Regions from separate parts of the Lysinibacillus irui genome, predicted to be linked through region 2. Evidence: riboswitches for the same ligand, from Rfam matches in the RefSeq annotation. Region 2 holds a riboswitch; the other holds the start of a gene.
The links. A riboswitch is a leader RNA that binds a small molecule or an ion and turns the genes downstream of it on or off. The one in region 2 is predicted to bind cyclic di-GMP.
Positions count from the first base shown of each region.

Region 1 (10,639 bases), 1.1 Mb from region 2:
AGCCACTGCTGTTGAAATATTTCCTAAAGCTTGTGCTGTTAAACGCACCGTCTCTGTTCCTTTTTGGATATATTGCGTATTATCATTCGTTGATGTCATGACTTGCTGTACATGTTGCATAATATCCCCAATAAGTTGCTCTACTTGTAAAACCTCCTGATTGGATTGCTCAGCAAGCTTACGTACTTCCTCTGCTACAATGGCAAAGCCCTTCCCATGATCCCCTGCTCTAGCAGCTTCAATTGAAGCATTTAAGGCGAGCAAATTCGTTTGTGAGGCAATAGTAGCGATAGACGTTGTAATAGTCTGGATTTTGGTGGCAGAGCTAACTAAGTTTTCTACTGTCTGACGTACTTCACCTGATCCGCTATGAATTAATGCCATAGCATTGCTTATATCCTTTGCTAATCGCTCACCCTCTGTTGCTAAATTCATTGTTTGTCGAGCATTCTCTGCACTTTTATTGGCATTGTTTTGAATCATTTGAAGATCTTCTGCTAAAGATGTAAGAACATCTGTGGCATTTTCCGCATGATGCATCCCTGCAGTCACAGCACTTGTTACCTCTTCAATATTATTAGCGACACCTTGAATTGTATTAGTCATATTCATCAAAGTGGAAGCGGTTTCATCTGCATTATTAGTTAGAGTATTAGAAGTAGAACGCATTGTCATAATCATATTTTGTAAATTAGCCGTCATTCGATTTAATGTATTCGCTAAATCCTCCACTTCATCCTTACTGTTAATCTTTGTTTCAGGTACAGCTAAATTACCATTTGCAATTTCTTTTGCCTGCTGAATAAGGACAGTAATAGGTTTTACTTTTCGACGGATTAAAAATCCAGTAATGATAGAAGCAATAAGCATTGGGAAAATACTAATTAATATACCGTTCCGTACGACATCCCAAGTTCGCTCCTTGACGATATTGGCATCAAAATCGATAACACTAATGGCAATAATCTCTTTATTAGAGTCGTGGTCTTTAAAAATAGGCGCATAGCCAGATAAACGCTCCATCCCAGCAAAGGTATATGGTTGTGAGTATGTCGGGTGTTGATGTGAAAGCAAATTTTCAAGCGCTTCTTTGTCTACATAAAATGAATCGCCAGGTGCAAAGCCTTTCTCAGCTAATTGATCATCAAGGGCTATTAATGTACCATCAAGGGCTAATATATATTGTGTTTGGAAAATATCTTTATGGCCCGTTGTCCAGTTTAAATCCTTCCCAATACGCTGCTGTGCAGCTTGATCGCCGCTAATGGCCCTATCTATCTGTTCTGGATTGATCAAACCTGTCGTAATATTGGCACAGCCATAGGCCTCTACACCAGCAGCATCATATAGTTTATTGTATGCAGTTATGTATGTGGCGAGCGAAGTGATCCCTAGCATAACAACTAAAATACCAGCGATAATCGTCCCTAGTTGAAAAGTTAATGAATTGCGTAATTTCACGATTCATCGTCTCCCCTTTCTTGTCATAATCTATGAATATTTCCTATTATTTCTCATCATACTATAAAAAGATGTATTAAAAAAGCATCTTTAATTTATCTTAGAAGTTTAAAGTGTTGGATAAAAGTTCTGAATTGTGCGATAATTGAAGTTAACTTTCTTCATTTTGAAAGCAAAGTACTTCAACAAATAGGAGGGCTTGCTATGAATAAACGTTTTCATTTTATATCGCTTATTACGGGAAATTTGTTAACAATAGGAGCTATCTTCATTTATACCGTGCATAGTCAAGTGCATGTAGCCCTCAGTACGTATGCTCTAGTGATGGGATTTTTAAGTACATTGCTCGTGATCTTCTTTTATGTTTGGGGAGAGGAGAAGCAACAAATACCAAACCGTTATTTGAAATAATATGCATAAAACTAACTTGACTTGCCATTACTACTATAAAACGTTCCCTTTCTACCTTTAGTGTAAAAGGGATATTTTTATGTAAAGTTAGAAAGCATTAGCTCTTTAAGAATCCTATTTCATTCTTTTATTGATGTTACAGTTATTTTTTAAAGAGATTTAGTCGAACTGCTTCTCCTAACAGAAACATTTTGATATGAGTTGATTTCAATTCATTTTTTTACTAAATAGGCTGATTCGTTTAGTTCTTTTCATTCACAATTGGCTTCTTTTTCGAGGTATTCCCCTCTGATTACGACTAATTGTTGTAGAAAAACAAAATTTTTTGTAGAAAATTTTAAAACAATGATTGAGTACTATATCAAATTTCTGTATAATCAGCTTGTTTGACAATACTTTTATGAACTTGGGGGTAGACAATTGGGTAAAGCATTGATTATCGGAGCTGGCGGAGTTGCCAGTGTTGTGGTACACAAGTGTGTTCAAAATTCGGACGTATTTGAGGAAATTTGTATCGCAAGTAGAACTGTTTCAAAATGTGACGCTCTAAAAGAAAAACTAGACGGCGGAAAAACAAAAATTCATACTGCACAGGTAGACGCAGACAACACAGAAGAGGTTATTGAGCTTATAAAATCTTTCGGACCTGATGTTGTTATTAACGTTGCACTACCTTATCAGGACTTAACGATTATGGATGCTTGCTTAGCGACAGGTGTGCACTATGTGGATACTGCAAACTACGAGCCACCTGAAACGGCTAAATTTGAATATAAATGGCAATGGGCTTATAAAGAGAAGTTTGAAAAAGCTGGCTTAACTGCATTACTTGGTAGCGGTTTCGATCCAGGGGTTACAGGCGTTTTCACAGCTCATGCGCAAAAACATGAATTTGATGAAATCCACTATATCGATATCGTGGATGCAAATGCGGGAGATCATGGTTATCATTTCGCAACAAACTTCAACCCAGAAATTAACATTCGCGAAATTACAGCGAATGGTCGTTACTGGAAAGATGGTGAGTGGGTAGAAACTGCACCACTTGAGAAAAAAGAAGTTTATAACCTACCAGAAATCGGGCCAAAAGATATTTACCTTCTATACCATGAAGAGCTTGAATCACTAGCGAAAAATATCAAAGGTTTAAAACAAATCCGCTTCTGGATGACGTTCTCTGAAAAATACTTAACACACTTAAAAGTATTAGAAAACGTAGGTATGACATCAATTGAGCCGATCGAATTTGAAGGTCAAATGATTCAACCAATTCACTTCCTAAAAGCAGTATTACCAGATCCAGCTTCTCTTGGACCACGTACAAAAGGTAAAACAAATATCGGATGTATCATTCGCGGTCTAAAAGATGGCAAAGAAAAAACGTATTATGTTTACAATGTTTGTGATCACGAAGAGTGCTATAACGAGGTTGGTTCACAAGCGATTTCTTACACAACTGGTGTACCAGCTATGATTGGTGCAATGCTTGTGATGAATGGTCAATGGCGTAAACCGGGTGTTTGGAACGTGGAAGAGTTCGATCCAGATCCATTCATGGATGCACTAAATAAATGGGGTCTACCATGGCAAGAAAGCCATAACCCAGAATTACTTGACCTTGATTTAGATGCAAAGGAATTAAGCCGATGAAACCAATTGATTTTTCAAAAGTTCCATCCCCTTCCTATGTAGTGGATGAACGATTATTAACAAAAAATCTTGAGCTTTTAAAATCAATTCAAGATCGTACAGGCTGCCGAATTTTACTAGCCCTTAAAGGTTTCTCAATGCATTCAACATTCCCTTTAGTTGGGGAATATTTAGCAGGTATTACAGCCAGCTCACTGCATGAGGCACGCCTGGGCTATGAAAAAATGGGCAAGGAAGTTCACGTTTATGCTCCTGCATATATTGAGCATGAAATGGACGAGCTTCTAGGATATGTGGATCACATTGTTTTTAACTCATTTAACCAATGGGCACAGTACAAGGATAAAGTGAAATCTGCAGGTAAAACAATTGAATGTGGTATTCGAGTAAATCCTGAGTACTCTGAAATTGAAACTGCGCTTTACGATCCTTGCTATACAAATTCCCGTCTTGGTACGACTTTAGCTAACTTCGATAAATCACAACTTGACGGCATTGATGGCTTGCACTTCCATGCGATGTGTGAGCAAAACTCTGATACGTTAGAGCGTATTATTGAAGTAGTAGAAGAAAAGTTTGGTGATGTTTTACACCAAATGAAATGGTTAAACTTTGGTGGTGGCCACCATATTACACGTGAAGATTATGATGTAGAGAAACTTGTTCACATCATTAATTATATTCAAGAAAAGTATAACCTGCTTGTTTACCTAGAGCCAGGTGAAGCAGTAGCGCTTAATACAGGCTATTTAGTCGCTACAGTACTTGATATTCAAAAAAATGGGATGGACCTTGCTATTTTAGATACGTCAGCAACATGTCATATGCCTGACGTACTTGAAATGCCATACCGCCCAATGATCATTGGTTCTGGTCAAGCGAATGAATTCGCACACACATATCGCTTAGGTGGACTTACATGTCTTGCTGGTGATGTGATTGGCGATTATTCGTTTGAAGAGCCATTAAAACCAGGTGATCGACTTGTCTTCACAGATATGGCCCATTATTCAATGGTGAAAAACCATATGTTTAACGGCGTCAACCTCCCTTCTATCGTTTCTTATAATGATGAAGAAGGTATTAAAGTCATTCGTGAATTTAAATTCGAGGACTACAGTGGTCGACTGTCCTAATACCAATAGAAAAGTCCTTCCAGTTTTACACTGGAAGGACTTTTTTTATGGCCGCATGGTCATCCAATTCTCCACATAATGAATGGCTACTCCATGAAAAGCATCGTTATTTGAAAAATGTTGGTGAACAAGTATAAGCTGTTCATTCATATAAGCTTCTCCATTATCATAAAAAGTAATATTTTGCCCTTCCTCTGAAGCGCCTGTTTCTACACCAATTACAATCGATTTATTCACCGTGGAAGCATAAGCAATTTCATGCTCAACAATAGAAATAATATCTTTTGCAGCATCGCGATAGGCCATGATCGTCACACTATCCACATGGTCAATGACCCAATCAGCTAATAACCCTTTTCCAAATTCGTTATGATACTGAACTTCATCAAACCAAAATGGCATATCTACTTCTAAAGTAAGTTGTAACTGATTTGCTTGCTCACTTGCTTTCATTATTAGTGTTTGATAGGATCCTATCGTTTGTGCTTGATGTGAGCTCCATCCACTATTTAAATAAGGTTCAACATCAAGATGAACCCCAGAAAATTGCTCAGATTCAGTTGAATTCTCATTATATGTATGTAACCAATTAAACAACTCGTCTTGGCTTCGACTACCCTCAGCTGAAACCCAGCTTGCAGCACCATCCAATGCATAAATGCGAATACCTTTGTCAGAAGCGTTGCTAATAAACTGCTTATAGTCATCGTTCGCTATGCCTTGATCGATTTGCAGATAAACCTTTTTAACATCGTTATGTTCTAAAAATAATAATATTTTTTCTTGGTCATCCATGATGAGGGATGTATCCCACAGCCACGTAGCCTTTTCCTGTGTAGCCATTGCATCAACCTTTCCACTTGATAAAGCTAATGAACTAATCATGATGACGATTAGTGCTGTCCACATTTTTAATTGTCTCTTCATACAAACTAACTCCATTCTACTCGCCACGGCTCCTAGAACAGAACCTGGCAACCTGACAATCATGCACTGAAAATATAGTGTTTAGACTCATGGCTTTGCGTCCTTCCCTTTCGGTGAAGTTTGCCTTTTTCAGTTTTTTCTTACTCATTATCATACGCGGTTAGCAACGGTTTGTCTGTAGGTATAATGCATAATTGTCACATGTATGATCAGGTAAAAACGATAAAATACAGGTTAAATTTACTAGTCAAATATAAAAAAACGTAGAGTACTTAAGCCTCTACGTTTTCCTTTTCATTTTCAAGCATTTTGTGTAAATAATCGATAATTTCCCGAATGCCCTCTAATGAATTAACCAGTATTTTTGGATCAACATATGTTATCATACGATTTTCTAGATTAGCTACAGCTGTAAAGTAGCGCGTTTTACTATAATTGACAAGACCCAATTGTTGCAGTATGGAATCATCAAAATCAAGAATTTCACGGGCCTCTGTAACAAGTAATCCATAATTGACAACGTCCGTATTCATCACAATAATACGAGCAGTTGCTGTATTGGAGGAGCGGTTGTATAGTATTCGTTCAAAATCGAGAACGGGTACAAGCTCACCTCGAATTCTTGTAAAGCCTAGAAGATAGTTCGGTAAATGAGGAATAGGTGTTACATGCTCTAATTTTTCAATTGATATCGCTTGCTCTACAGGTACCGCATATTCCTCTGTCCCACAAGCAAAAACGACTGCTTTGACACTTTCCATGCGTTCACATCCTTCTATTCGACTGTTATTTTTTTGCAGATTCCTTGACGATTTCAACGAGTAAATCTGCTAATTTTTCTAATTCTTCGACTGGTATTTTTTCATTTGTTGTATGAATATCCTCGTATCCGACAGATAAATTCACTGTAGGAATACCAAATCCTGCGATCACATTCGCATCCGATCCTCCACCAGAAATACCTAATGTTGGTGTACGGTCAATATTGCGAACAGCTTCCATAGCAACCTGCACAACTTTATCTGTTTCTGTTACACGGAATCCAGGATACATAAGCTTCACTTCCACTTCTGCACGTGCGCCTAATGAAGCTGAAACCTGTTCAAATGTTTCCTGCATATGCTTTGTTTGGGCATCTAATTTAGCTTGATCAATGGAACGTGCTTCAGCTAGAATCGTCACTTCATCACATACGATATTCGTTGCTTGGCCACCTTCGAAGCGTCCAATATTAGCTGTCGTTTCCTCATCTAAACGCCCAAGCTTCATTTGAGCAATACACTTAGATGCTACTGTAATAGCGGAAATACCTTTTTCAGGAGCAACCCCAGCATGTGCCGTTTTGCCAATAATCTTTGCAAAAATTTTCGCTTGGAATGGTGCGGCTGTTACGATCCCACCTACTTTGCCATCACTATCCACCGCAAAGCCATACTTTGCTTTAATGTTAGATGGATCTAACTCTTTAGCACCAGCAAGACCGCTCTCTTCACCAGCGGTAATAATGAATTCTATATCTCCGTGCTCTATATCTTGCTCTTTTAATCGCTTGACCATCTCAAAGAGTGCTGCTAGGCCTGCCTTATCATCAGCACCTAAAATTGTCGTACCATCGGATACGATATAACCATCTTCACGCAGGGATGGTTGAATGCCTTTCCCTGGAACAACTGTATCCATATGAGAAGTAAAATAGATTGGCTCTACATCTAGAGTACCTTTTAAAGTGGCGATAATATTGCCTGCTCCATGTCCATTACGCGTATGTGCATCATCTTGGATGACTGTAAATCCAAGTGCAGTTAATTTATCTACAAGAATTGGTGCAATTACTTGTTCATGCTTTGTTTCTGAATCAATTTGAACGAGCTCAAAAAACTCTTCTACTAAACGACTTGTCATGTTGTAAAACTCCCTTAGTTTACGTGTTCTTCCACGTTATAGTATACGTATTATTTTAGCACAACGTCAGAAGAGTTGAAATCACTTGAACAATCCGACAGACAAAAAGTCCGAGAAAAAAATCCTCAGACTTTCCTTAGACATTTAAAATAGCCTCTTTTTCTTCTATTATCGTTTGTAGATAGCTCACTGCTTTGTTATGTTTATCCCGTAAGCGCCAAATTGTATTATGTACATCATCTTGCACACGTGATACCTGTTCCCTTGCAGTTGAAATTTTAGAATGGACAGACCAGGCTGAAAAAATATCATCAAAGAAGTAGTCAGCAAATTTAACGAAACCATCTGTCTCCACATGGAGTGATTTTGTTGACATCTCATGAACATCCAATAATTCATTATGAAAACGTTGCAAGGCAATTTGAGCACTGTGTAAGTAGTTCTCCGATTGATCGAGTGCATCGTGCTTTAAGTGAGTGGCAATAAGTCCACCGCCAAAAAAAGTATCCCAAGTGGAGTATCCGCTGGCAGAATGTAATGAAGCTGCCGCTTGCCCTAGCTTTGTTAAGGCTACTTCTCCTGCTTCCTCAGCTTCTTGGATTTCTGTTATCAGTTGTTTGGTTAACATTTCTTCATTTGCTAAATGCTCTAGTCTAGCTGCTTGTGCTGGATCATGAAGCTGTAAGTACTTGTTCTTTTTTGAAAGTACCTGTTTCAGTGCTTGTTGTAAGGCCACTTCATCTATTTGCGTTAGTTTATGCTTTACTTGAATGTTATCTTCAGTTAAGTCAACTTGCATTTTTTTTGCTTCATTCATCTTTAATTCAAGTACCGCTGCTTTATCAATTTTTTCTGCACGAAGCTCATCTTGTTGTCCAGTCCACGTACGAATCATATTCATAAACGAGAAACTATCTAATTTATCCAGTTTGGATCGAATTTGATTGAGTGCTGCTGTATGTTGGTCTATTTCCTGTTGTGTAAGTTCAATTTGGCTATTCAGTAACTGACTTTGCTCCTTTAATCTGGATGCTTTTCTTAGTTGTGCATGAATCTTTTCTTGCTCTGTTTGTAATTGCTGCCATTCCATTCATCTCAACTCCTCTTATCTATCAGTACGGATGACAAGGAAAAATGTTTCATTTAAAAAAAGAAAAACCTAGTAACTATCACGCTACTAGGCTTGTTTTTTTATAGTGGAATGTTACCGTGTTTTTTCTCTGGACGAGTTTCGTGTTTGTTTGCTAGCATATCTAGTCCTTGAATTAGCTTAATACGAGTATCTCGAGGATCGATAACATCGTCTACCATTCCACGTGAAGCTGCAACATAAGGGTTTGCAAATTTTTCTTTATATTCTTCAATTTTGGCAGCACGTGTCGCTTCTGGGTCATCCGATTTCGCTATTTCACGTGCAAAAATAATGTTCGCGGCACCTGCTGCACCCATAACAGCAATTTCAGCATTTGGCCAAGCAAATACCAGGTCTGCACCAATAGATTTAGAGTTTAAGGCAACGTAAGCGCCTCCATAAGCTTTACGTAAAATAACTGTAATTTTTGGTACTGTCGCTTCTGAATAAGCATAAAGGATTTTCGCACCATGACGAATAATACCGCCATGCTCTTGTTTAACACCTGGGAAGAAGCCAGATACGTCTTCAAATGTGATGATTGGAATATTGTAAGCATCACACGTGCGAATGAAACGAGCCGCTTTATCAGAAGAATCAATATCTAATCCACCTGCAAGTACTTTTGGTTGGTTACAAACAAGTCCAACTGATTCACCAGCAATACGTGCAAAACCAACAACTACGTTTTTTGCAAACTCTGCGTGAACCTCCATGAACGAATCTTCATCCACTACTTGTTCTACAACTCTTCGTACATCATATGGTCGCGTTGTTTCAATTGGCACTGTATCCACGATTTCTGGACGGTAGTCATCCCCTTCAGGACGTGCTTGACGAGGTGCCTTTTCTTTATTATTTTGTGGTAAATAGCTTAATAGTTTCTTAATTTGATCAATTGCTTCTTCTTCAGATGGTGCGCGGAAATGAGCGTTTCCACTTACTGCATTATTGACTTTTGAACCACCTAAATCTTCAGCGGAGATTTTCTCACCCGTTACGGTTTCGATTACTTTAGGTCCTGTAATGAACATTTGAGATGTTTTATCAACCATTAGGATAAAGTCAGTAATAGCCGGAGAATATACCGCTCCACCAGCACATGGTCCCATAATAACAGAGATTTGCGGAATCACCCCTGAATAAATCGCATTACGGTAGAAAATGTGACCATAACCATCAAGAGAAAGAACACCCTCTTGGATACGTGCGCCACCTGAATCATTGATGCCGATAAATGGTGTACCATTTTTCGCAGCTAGGTCCATTACCGTCGCCATTTTTTTCGCATGCATTTCACCAAGAGCTCCACCAAACACTGTGAAATCTTGAGAGAATAAGTATACAGGACGGCCATTGATTTTTCCGAAACCGGTTACAACACCATCACCAGGACCTTCCATTTTGTCCATCCCGAAATCTACTGTACGATGCGTAATAAATGGATTGATTTCAAAAAATGTGCCATCATCTAGCAATAATTCAATACGTTCACGAGCTGTTAATTTTCCTTTTTCGTGCTGTTTGTCGATGCGCTCATAGCCACCACCAAGTTCAATTACCGTCTTACGATCATATAAATCATTGATTTTGTCGAACATATCCATATTGATCACTTATCCCCTTTTCCACTTTTATCACATAATTCATATAACACACCGAATGAAGATTTCGGATGCATGAACGCAACCTCTGCACCACCAGCACCTGGCCCTGGCTCGTCGGATAATAGACGTACACCTTTCTCCCGAAGCTCTGCCATACGCTCACGAATTCCTGTCACTCCGAAGGCCACATGATGAATGCCTTCTCCACGTTTCTCAATAAATCCATGAATGGCGCTCTTTTCACTCATTGGTTCTAATAGCTCTATTTTTACGTTGCCTGCGTCGATAAATGCCACACGAACCTGTTGAGATTCTACTTCTTCTACTTTCAACAACTTTAAACCTAAAGTTTCTGTATAATATGTAATGCGTTCATCAAGATCGCGCACCGCAATCCCAATATGGTCTACTTT
Region 1 covers NZ_CP113527.1:2,705,889-2,716,527, forward strand. The annotation lists gene OU989_RS13680 (methyl-accepting chemotaxis protein) at 1-1,461, opposite strand, end outside; gene OU989_RS13685 (hypothetical protein) at 1,666-1,872, shown strand; gene OU989_RS13690 (saccharopine dehydrogenase family protein) at 2,293-3,522, shown strand; gene nspC (carboxynorspermidine decarboxylase) at 3,519-4,658, shown strand; gene OU989_RS13700 (amidase) at 4,704-5,585, opposite strand; cyclic di-GMP riboswitch class I at 5,629-5,720, opposite strand; gene OU989_RS13705 (chemotaxis protein CheW) at 5,858-6,346, opposite strand; gene OU989_RS13710 (M20/M25/M40 family metallo-hydrolase) at 6,372-7,487, opposite strand; gene OU989_RS13715 (coiled-coil domain-containing protein) at 7,624-8,577, opposite strand; gene OU989_RS13720 (acyl-CoA carboxylase subunit beta) at 8,679-10,226, opposite strand; gene mce (methylmalonyl-CoA epimerase) at 10,232-10,639, opposite strand, start outside.
Region 1: it holds a riboswitch for cyclic di-GMP, as region 2 does, so the genes downstream of both, OU989_RS13700 (amidase) here and OU989_RS19360 (methyl-accepting chemotaxis protein) in region 2, are expected to answer to the same signal.

Region 2 (10,639 bases):
AAATCGCAGGCTATAATGGTCTGATGATTTGGTTACCATCGATGCTACAGAAATCGCAAGGTTTATCTGTCTCAAGCTCAGCATTGTGGACAATTAGTACTGCCGTCGGGATGATAATTGGGATGCTGACATTTGGTAGATTTATGGATCGCTTTGGTGCGAAGCGATCGTTTGGTATCTTTTTATTAGCATCTGCTTGTGCAGTGTTCCTTTATTCCTTTGCCACTGGTGCAGCAGCTATATTAATTGGTGGTGCGGTTGTAGGATTCTTCTCTAACGGAATGTTTGCAGGGTATGGTGCATTAATTAGCAGCTTCTATCCAGTACAAATTCGCAGTACAGCAACAAACACGATATTTAACTTTGGTCGAGCTATTGGTGGATTTTCACCAATCTTTGTCGGCTATATTTTACAAAGCTATGATATGACAGTTGTAATGATTTACTTAGCAGCACTATATTGTATTTCCTTTATCGTTATGCTCACGCTTAAAAGCTCCAGCAAGGAAATGCAAACAGCATAATTTTTAAAATCACGAAAGAACGAATTCCACTTCTTCAAATGGGATTCGTTCTTTTCTTATTAGTTTTTAATTAATTATAGTAAACCTTTTGAACGTTTCTCAGCGATTTCTACAAGGCGTTTTGTAATTTCTCCTCCTACGGAACCATTTGCGCGAGAAGATGCTTCTGGCCCTAGCTGAACGCCAAACTCTTGTGCAATTTCGTATTTCATTTGATTGACAGCTTCATGTACACCAGGTACTAGAAGTTTATTTGAACTGCGGTTATTGTTAGCCATTTTTCTCACCTCCTTGAGTTTAGAATGGTTGCTAACGTATTTTTCATACATTTTAAAAGAAGGAAACGCACACGCTAATTGCTAACAACAACAACTTGTGGAAAGCTAGCAATAATCAGCAAACTCTCTGTTATAATAAAGCCTGGCTCATTTCTATAGTAGGAGTAAAAGGAGGACAATATAATGACGAATAATGATATTTTAATTCGCTTACGCTATGCACTAGATATAAAAAATGTTGATATGGTGGAAATTTTTAAATTAGGCGGACTCGACTATTCGAAAGAAGAAGTCTTAAATATGCTCATTAAGATTAATGATGAGGAAGAAGCGCCAGAAGAATACATCAAATGTAATAATAAAATGCTTGAAGCATTTTTAAATGGATTAATTACTTTTAAACGTGGACCACAAAAATCAAAGGATGGTCAGCCTGAAGGACCGCTACCTGTGACAGGCAAAGAAAGTCCAAATAATATGCTTTTAAAGAAAGTAAAAATTGCCTTAGCGTTAACAACAGAGGATATGCTCGAAATTTTATATGATGGTGGAATCAAAGTTACAAAAGGTGAATTAGGCGCTTTATTAAGAAATCCAAGCCATCGCAATTATAAAGAATGTGGCGATTCATTCGTTCGGAATTTTTTAAGAGGCTTAACATATAAGTATAGAGAATAAAGCATAAATGCCTTGTCAATAGAAATCAAAAAGTACCATTTTTTTCTTTAAATTTTGTTGACATTTTGTGACGAAATTGTGTACAATAAAATTATCACAAAATGTTCACAAAAAAGATGAAAAATGTTCACAAACAAAGGGGTGCTTGTATGATTTATTTTGACATCTTATTGGTAGCTATTGCATGTGTTACAATGCCTTTTATTGTTGCAGTAATGTTAGATATTTTTTATGCAGAACGAAAGAAAGTTCGTTTTTCATTACGACGTACTTCAGTTTGGTATATCACTATGTTTGCACTATCCTTTATACCATCTGTTTTACTTGTTACACAAAACGTATAATGTATTCAAACACTTAGGGGTAAGTGAAATGATGAAAAATAGACAGCTACAACGTTAAAAACAGTTGTAGCTGTTTTTCTTTATGAAAAGAAATGGTGAATGAATGCTTCACGTTGCTGTATTTTCAATCAATCAACCATTTGTTAACGAAGGGTAAAATAGTATAAAGTATGTATATTTTACCTGGATAGCATTGACTACTTTTACCTGCTGTGTTAATTTTGGGAGTGGAAATATAGGCAAATTTACTGAAAAGTAGAGACGCAAAGCTACAGGTCTAAGGCAATAATTGCTAGGATGGCTGGGTTGCAAAAGACTGCTAGTTATATCCATCAATTTCTAGTTTATGTTCTTTTATGCCTATTTCTTTTGAAATAGGTTATTTTTTTGCAAAAAAATCATTGTAAGGAGGAAAAAGATCATGAAGTTATTAAAAAATGCCTCATTAAAAAACAAACTTTTACTGACGGTTACAATTGTAGTGTTACTGCTCATCGCCATTATTACTTCGCAAAGTATTAGCGAATTAAATAATCGGATGACTGTCGACTTAGAGCAAGAGTTAAAAAGTGTTGGTTTATTGACAGCTATGAATTTAGATAGTGATGAAGTAAAAGATTTATTGTCTGAAAAAGGGGAAAAGAACGCTAAGTTTACAAAGATCCAAAAACAACTCGATATGATCCAGGAACAACAAGGTATTATGAGTTGGAGCTATATTTGGGACGTTCAAGATGAAGGTGGGGTCAACCCAATCGGTTATACAACCAATTTAAATGAGGTGTATGAAGCCGGAGAAATTTTTACTGATTTAGCGGATGAACATGTTGAAACAGCAAAGAAGGCTATTGAAAATAATAGTACGGAAGTAACGGATATTTTTGAAGATCCTTTTGGCTCTTGGAGAACCGTTTTTAGTCCAATTAAAGATGATAACGGACAACTGATTGCATTATTAGGAATTGATTACTCCGCTGATTATATTAATACGATAATTAAAACAAGTGTTATTAAACAAATTGTTATTGCTATTATCGGAATATTAATTTTATTAGTTTTAGTTTACATAATTATAGACCGTCTTTTAAAACCACTTAAAAAAGTAGTAAATGTTGCAAATCAAGTTGCCAATGGCGAATTAATCGATGTGGATTTAGATACGTCAAAAGATGAAATTGGAAAATTATCTGAGTCCATTCGTACAATGGTTGCTAATTTACAACATATTATTTTAAACATAAGAAATACTTCAAATCATGTTTCTTCAGCAGCCAATCAATTAACGGTACATGCTGGGGAGACGTATAATAGCTCCACAAATATTGCACAAGATATGAAACTAATCACTCAGAATGCTGAAGCTTCTATGACCATGACAGAAGAAACAGCTGCTGCAATGGAAGAGACAGCTACAGGTATCCAGCAAATTGCTGACTCTGCTAACACGGCTGCGGAATCTTCTATTTCGGCTTCGCAAGCTTCTGAACGAGGTAATCAAGTTGTACAGCAAGTTATTGCACAAATGGAATTAATTAATGATTCTGTTGAACAAATAGGGACAACAATTAATGGTTTACATGTCAATACGAAAAAAATAAGTGAAATTGTAAGCTTGATTACTGCTATTGCCGATCAAACAAATCTGTTAGCATTGAATGCCGCTATTGAAGCAGCACGAGCAGGTGAGCATGGTAAAGGCTTTGCTGTTGTAGCCGATGAGGTGAGACGTTTAGCTGAACAATCTTCACAGTCAGCAACAGAAATTTATAATCTAATTAGTTCTATTCAATCTGATTCTAACGCTTCGATAACTGTAATGGAGAAAGGGAAAGCGGATGTTAAAGTGGGTATGGCATTCACGAATGAAGTAGGAGAAATCTTTAAAGAAATTCTTACTTCATCAGAAGAAGTAGCTAGCCAAATACGTGAAATTTCAGCTGCCTCACAACAAATCTCTGCCTCATCAGAGGAAGTAGCGGCATCTGTCAATAATATTAAACAATCGGCAGAGCAGTCAGCAGAATTCTCTTCAAATGTTTCGAAATCTACACAAGAGCAATTATCTACAATGCAGGAAGTAAAGGATGCCTCTTCTTCATTAGGAAAAACAGCTGAAGAGCTACAAGGGCTTGTTGCAAAATTCAAATTGGAGAATGATCAGGATGGAAATTAACTTTACAGGTAAAAATGTATTAATTACTGGCTCAAGTAAAGGAATTGGCAAGGCCATTGCATTAGGCTTTGCTCAACATGGTGCGAATATTTTAATCAATTATATTGGGAATGAGCAAGAGGCAGAAGCTGTACGTGCTGAAGCAGAAAAGTTTGGTGTGAAAGCTTTAACTTTCCATGCCGATGTTTCTAACTCACAAGAAGTACAAGCGATGCATCAATTTATGGACGAGCACTTCGGGGAAATTGATATTCTTGTAAATAACGCCGGATTTGCACAGGGATCTAGCATTACAGATTTAACGGATGAACAGTGGGATAAAATGATTAAAGTTCATTTATATGGTTGCTTCTACAATTGCCGTGAAGCAGCTAAAAGAATGAAGGAACGCAATACAGGGAAAATCATCAATATATCATCCGATATTGGCAGCCTAGGTTGTGAGGAATTTACTCATTACTCAGCGGCAAAAGGCGCTATCAATGCTTTTACAAAGGCATTAGCTAGAGAGTTAGCACCTTCAATACTTGTCAACGCTGTTGCTCCTAGTGGAACATTTACGGACATTCTAAAAGAGTTTGGAGATAACTATGTGGAGGAAGAGTCCGCTAAATATCCATTAAAACGTTTAGCGCAACCTGAAGAGATTGCGAAAAGTGTGCTATTTTTAGCCTCTAATCATGCTGACTTCTATACAGGTCAAATTTTAACGCCTAATGGTGGAGTTGTGATGAACGGATAATGGAAAACTAAGGAGTACGACTATGTTAAACGTTATAATTTTTTGCTTATACTTACTATTTATCTATTACATTGGTTATAAAGGTTATAAGCGTGTCAACACAGCTGAGGATTTAATTGTCGCTGGCTGGAGTATGCCTCTTTCAGTTGTCACGGGGAGTTTAGTTGCTGCCTTACTAGCAGCTCCATTCTTTTTTGCGGCTGTAGGTTCAGGCTATACGAGCGGTGGCTTTGAGGGAACGGCAACAATGGGTGGTCTAGGGACTTGTATGATTCTTGGGTCACTCATTTGGACAAAGCCATTACGACGCTTAAAGGGTTGGACACTAGCAGATTACTATGGATTACGCTATGGCAGTAAAAAGCTAGGTGCGTATACTGGTATCGTAATGGCTATTGCTTTCGGTGTTTTTAATGCAGCTGCATTAACAGTTGGTGGGACGTATATTATTCAGCAACTATTACAAATTGATTTCATTCCGGCAGCGCTTTTATTTGTATCCTTAACTGCTATCTATTCTGTTATTGGGGGTTTATGGGCAGTTGCTTATACAGAAATAGTGCAAGGGGCGCTTGCAGTAGCTGGAATACTAGGTATTACTATTTTTATTTTATTTTACTATCCAGACGTTACCTTCAACCCTGAGTGGTGGAATATCAGTACATTATTTGAAAAGGCAGGAGCCGAGTTTTGGACATTGTATCTTGTTCTAGCACTCGGTGACATCCCTGCAGTTGACTTAGGACAAAGGGTAGCAGCTGCGAAAAGCCCAAGAGTGGCACAGCGCAGTATGATTATTGCAGGTAGTATTGTTATTGCTATTAGCTGGATTCCAGGGATGTTGGGTGAAGCTTTCAAATCCATTTATCCCAATAGTACAAACCCAGAAACATTGATGCTGACTTTCGCACAGGGCTATTTCCCTCCTTTATTAGCAGCTATTTTCTTAACGGCAATGGCAGCTATGGGGATGTCTACTGTAGCGGCATGTTATGTAGCGACTTCGGGTATTGTGACAAAGAATATCTATTTAGATTTTATTAACCGTAATCCAGATCCGAAAAAGCTTTTAAGATTCTCACGCTCTATTATTCTATCAAGTGCATTATTAGGTTTAGTGCTGGCTATAAGCTTCCAAAAAGTAATTGATCTAGCTTATTTAGCATGGGATATTATTTTTGTAACGATTTTCTGGCCAATTGTATTAGGCCCATTTTGGAAACGTGTGAGTACACCTGCAGTTTGGGCAAGTATTTCCGTTGGTTTAATCTATTACATTATTACATCTCTAACATTCGTACCTAGTCTCACAATCCAATCGGATGGTTTCATTGGTTTACTAAATGAATTATGGCAAGCACCTGTATTTTCAGGCGTTGTTATAACAGGTATCACGATAGTAGTGGTGAGCTTACTAGTACCACCGTCACAGCATGTCCTAGAGATGCATAAAATAGAAAAAGATAAAACTTTAGACGACGTAAGCAGTAAAGAAGAATTAATCGGTCGTTAATTGACTCTTACACACGAGAACATTGGCTATTCAAGGTTCTCGTGTTTTTTATTTATGGTAGATAAATATGAGAAATAAGAATGAAAAGATAGAGTCGAGAATAAATTGCTAGTACATCAAACTATTTCTCTAGCGATTATCTTGATAAAGGCGGGATCTGAATGAAAATTATTTTTTTCATTTTATTAGGGATTATCTATCTTTTTCTAGCAAATGCAATAAATATAATCATCATTCAAGAGGTATTTTTTTTAATTGGCTTAGCTTTAGTATGTATAGGTATTGTTCGTTATATAAAAGAACGGTATCTTGCGGCCCAAGCCATGGCTGCGCTAACAGAGGCTAGTACAGAGGAAATAATGGCTATACCTCATACTCAATACACATTATCTAGTAATGCTTTACATGCATTATTGTTAAATGAACAAACCAATATGCTCATAATCGCACAAAGAGAAGAGTTAGGCGGAGAGCTGACAATTACGGAGATTCCATTTAGCAAAATATATGAAGTAGCTATTATGGAAGATGAAGTGTTTATGCTTAAAACTAAAAATTATTTAATGAGTGGTTCATTATTAGAAGAAGATAATGAGGATGAGGAATTAGCAGAACAAGAGGATGAAGAAGAAGAGGATACGGTAACAAAGCTATCGCTAAAGCTAGTAGTTGATCATTTATCAGATCCTATTTTAGAGTATACTTTTATGGATACTGAAGAAGATCCTATTTCAAAAGAAGAGGATGAATATAAAGAAGCAATGGAATTATGTGAGAAGTGGTACCAAAAGATAAGTGTAATTATCAAACGTCACGAACTTGAAAGAGTCCCAATTAGACATTGGCAATGATACAAAAAGCTATCTCGTAAGTTTGAGATAGCTTTTATAGTACTTTATATTTTAAATTGTTGTAGTTGATTATTTAGCTCTTCAGCCATTCCTGCTAGCTGATTTGCGCTTCTAGCAATTTCATCCATAGTAGCAGCAGTTTCCTCTACAGTAGCTGTTGTTTGTTCAACACCAGCGGCTGATTCTTGCGAAATGGAAGCCATATCATCTATAGAGGCATTAATGGTGTCAGAGTTTTGAGCAAGACTGTTTAAATTAGTTGAAATGGTTGTAATATTATCAATCATATCCTCTACAGCACTAGAGATTTGTTCAAATGTTTCATTCGTTTGATCAAGCTGTGTTGTCCCTCTTTTTACTTCCTCATAGCCCATTTGTAAAGCAGAAGTGACATTGCTCGTCTCACCTTGAATGCGGTGGACAATAGTTGATATATCTGTGACAGAGAATTGTACTTGTTCGGCAAGCTTACGGACCTCATCTGCAACGACAGCGAAGCCTTTCCCATGTTCACCTGCTCGTGCTGCCTCAATTGCTGCATTTAATGCGAGTAAATTTGTTTGGTTTGAAATATCGTCTATAACGGAAACTAGCTTTGAAATTTCAGCAGACTGGCTATTTAAACTTTCTACCTTCTTGACGGAATCTAACATAATGTCGTTAATGGCGGCCATTTGCTTTGTAGATTGTACCATTAAGCTTTTGCCAGAAACCGTTAAGTTTTGAACATGACTAGAATGTTCCTTTAATTCAACGCCTTCTTGTGTAGTATCATAAATACTACGCTTAAATACGTTCATTGTTTCTGCTAAATCACCTGTTGTTGATGCTTGTGTTTCTGTGCCTGAAGCAAGCTCCTGCATTGTTATTGTAATTTGTTCAGTCCCTGCTTGTACCTCATTCGATGATTGGGCAAGCTCTTCACTACTTGCTGCTACTGTTTCAGAAACAGTGTAGATCGAGTGAATGGTTTGTTTTAATTTATCGTTCATGTCGTTGGCAGAAGCCATTAACGTTCCGATTTCATCTCTTGTTTTTACTACTAATGGTTCAAGTTGCAAATTACCATCTGCTAATTCTTTCATTCGATTTGCTACTACTGTCACTGGTTTAGAAATGATACTTGCTGTGATAATAGCAATCACTATACCAGCGATAGTTAAGACCAAACTAACAACAATGCCAATTGACCTGTTATTTGAACTGGTTGACACAACATCATTGCCAACGTCCATAATCGCGTCTGCACGTTCATCTGCAAGTTTTTCATACCCATTGCGTATAGTCGTGACGAGGTCATGGGTATCCATTAAATTTTCTAAAGCCAATTCATGATTGCCCTTTTGATAAATATCAAATACCTCTGTATTGACGAGATTGCTCCAATCACGTGCTATTTCTACTAGTTTGGTACGTTCCTCAGATTTTTCATATTTGTCTAGAATAGCATTATTTTCTTCAGCCATTTCCCGATACTCATTAAATGTTTCCTTGTACTTTTCGTCTCCAGTCATCACATAGTTTAAAGCTGCAGACAGACGGACACTCATAGACAATGCTAAATTTTTACTAGCGTTCAAAACTACTAAATCTTCCTTTACTAAACCTTTTGCCTGTTTTTCCATATTTGTATTGGAATTGTAAGTGTAGGTTGTAAAACTAATTACTAATACTAATAAAAGAATAAATGCACTTAAAATACGAGCTTTAAGTGTCTTAAACTGAAAAATGCTCTTCATTTCCCCATCCCTTTACTAACTCATCAAGAGTTTTAATAAAACACAATTATTATTTTATAACTATTTAGGTTGATAAATAAGGCTTTCGGTAGAAATATTTAAAAATAGTTTTTTAGTACAACAGTACACTTATTTTCCTTCTGCTAGTAGTTAAAAATATATAGAGGTCGAGCAACTAATTAATGTATTTATGTAAAATTACCTATATAAATAAAAAAAGCACTTGTAGCAAATTGCTTCAAGTGCACAACATGTATGAATGAAAGAAATAAAACCTACTTTTTTTGATTTTTTGCTTGCCGCTCCCATTGCAGTAAGGAAGGGTATGGATCAAAAGCCCATTCAGTTCTACCATTAAATTTGTAAATACCATAATGGAGATGGGGTGGGAATTTACCTGATGTCCCTTCTTTTCCGTATCCTGAGCTTCCTACATAGCCAAGAACTGTGCCAGGCTTTACAATGGTGCCTACTTCAATATCCTTATGATAGCTCCCAAGGTGGGCATAATAGTGATAGGAGTTATGATTGTCACGAATTCCGATACGCCAGCCACCAAATTGATTCCAACCTTTTACCTCGACAATACCATAGGAGGTAGAAAGTACAGGGGTTCCGTAGCTTGCAAAAATATCGGTTCCCTCATGGATGCGACGTCCACCCCACCCTCTATTTGCGCCCCAAGTGCCTTTGTAGCTATAATCAGAGCGAATATTAAGTGGGAAGGTATGGGCATCAAGTTCCGTTGTTTTAAAATGTCTGTATAGTGTTGAGATAGTGAAAATTTGATTAACGGCTTCTTCACTTCCGTAATATTCCCATAATGCTAATTTAAAATCCTCATCAGTCGTTCCAAATTTCCCTAAATAACTAGCCATGGAAAAGATGACATCCTCATCATCCTTTGGACTAGCGATTCCGTCATGATTACCATCAAGGCCCATTCCTCCGAAATAGCTAATCGTTTCAGGTGAGGTATCTTCCTTTACAGGATTAAATGCACCTGACCAATATTCATCAGAGAATTGTATAGCCAAATAGCCTTCCCGTTTAGGGATATCTTTACGAACAGACTGTAAATTCCTTTCATACTGATCAATAGCTGCTAAAAAATACCAGGGGATGAGTAATTCATCGAATTGTACATAATAGGTCATACGCTGCTGTAAAATTTCTTCTTCTGTAAGCTCTTCTTTTGCATAAGCTGCAGAAGGATAAAGTAGCATCCCTAAAAGTAAACATGTGAAAAGAAATTTAAAATGGCGATTCAATGATAATGGACCTCCTTTCTAACGTTAGAATAACCGAATTTTTTATCTTCATTCAGTAAGCTTTTATGTATCAAAATCGTCGGTAAATTCCCATTGTTGTAGTTAAAAAAATATAAATAATAAGAAGAAACTTCATCAAAGAAAAAGTAATGGGTATCATCATGTCATTTACTTCATACTATGTTATAAATCAAGCCCTGAATGGAGGGAAGGCTATTAACATTTTAGATAAAGTGAAAAACTATCGCGAAGAAGAAAACAGGCTGAAGTGGGAAGGGACATTTGCAGATTATTTAAACATCCTTAGGGAAAGACCTGAAGTTGCTCAAACAGCCCATTCACGCGTCTACAATATGATAAAAAGTGCTGGTGTAGTGGAACGCGATGGGCAAAAAATGTACAAATTTTTCGGACAAGAAATTTTTGGGCTTGAAACAGCAATTGAAAGACTGGTGGAGGAATATTTCCATCCAGCAGCACGCAGGTTAGATGTTAGAAAACGTATTTTATTATTAATGGGACCTGT
Region 2 covers NZ_CP113527.1:3,827,706-3,838,344, reverse strand. The annotation lists gene OU989_RS19380 (MFS transporter) at 1-524, shown strand, start outside; gene OU989_RS19375 (alpha/beta-type small acid-soluble spore protein) at 599-802, opposite strand; gene OU989_RS19370 (YehS family protein) at 986-1,480, shown strand; gene OU989_RS19365 (hypothetical protein) at 1,630-1,824, shown strand; cyclic di-GMP riboswitch class I at 2,053-2,138, shown strand; gene OU989_RS19360 (methyl-accepting chemotaxis protein) at 2,246-3,997, shown strand; gene OU989_RS19355 (SDR family NAD(P)-dependent oxidoreductase) at 3,987-4,739, shown strand; gene OU989_RS19350 (sodium:solute symporter family protein) at 4,762-6,252, shown strand; gene OU989_RS19345 (hypothetical protein) at 6,414-7,103, shown strand; gene OU989_RS19340 (methyl-accepting chemotaxis protein) at 7,148-8,842, opposite strand; gene OU989_RS19335 (M23 family metallopeptidase) at 9,118-10,113, opposite strand; gene OU989_RS19330 (PrkA family serine protein kinase) at 10,329-10,639, shown strand, end outside.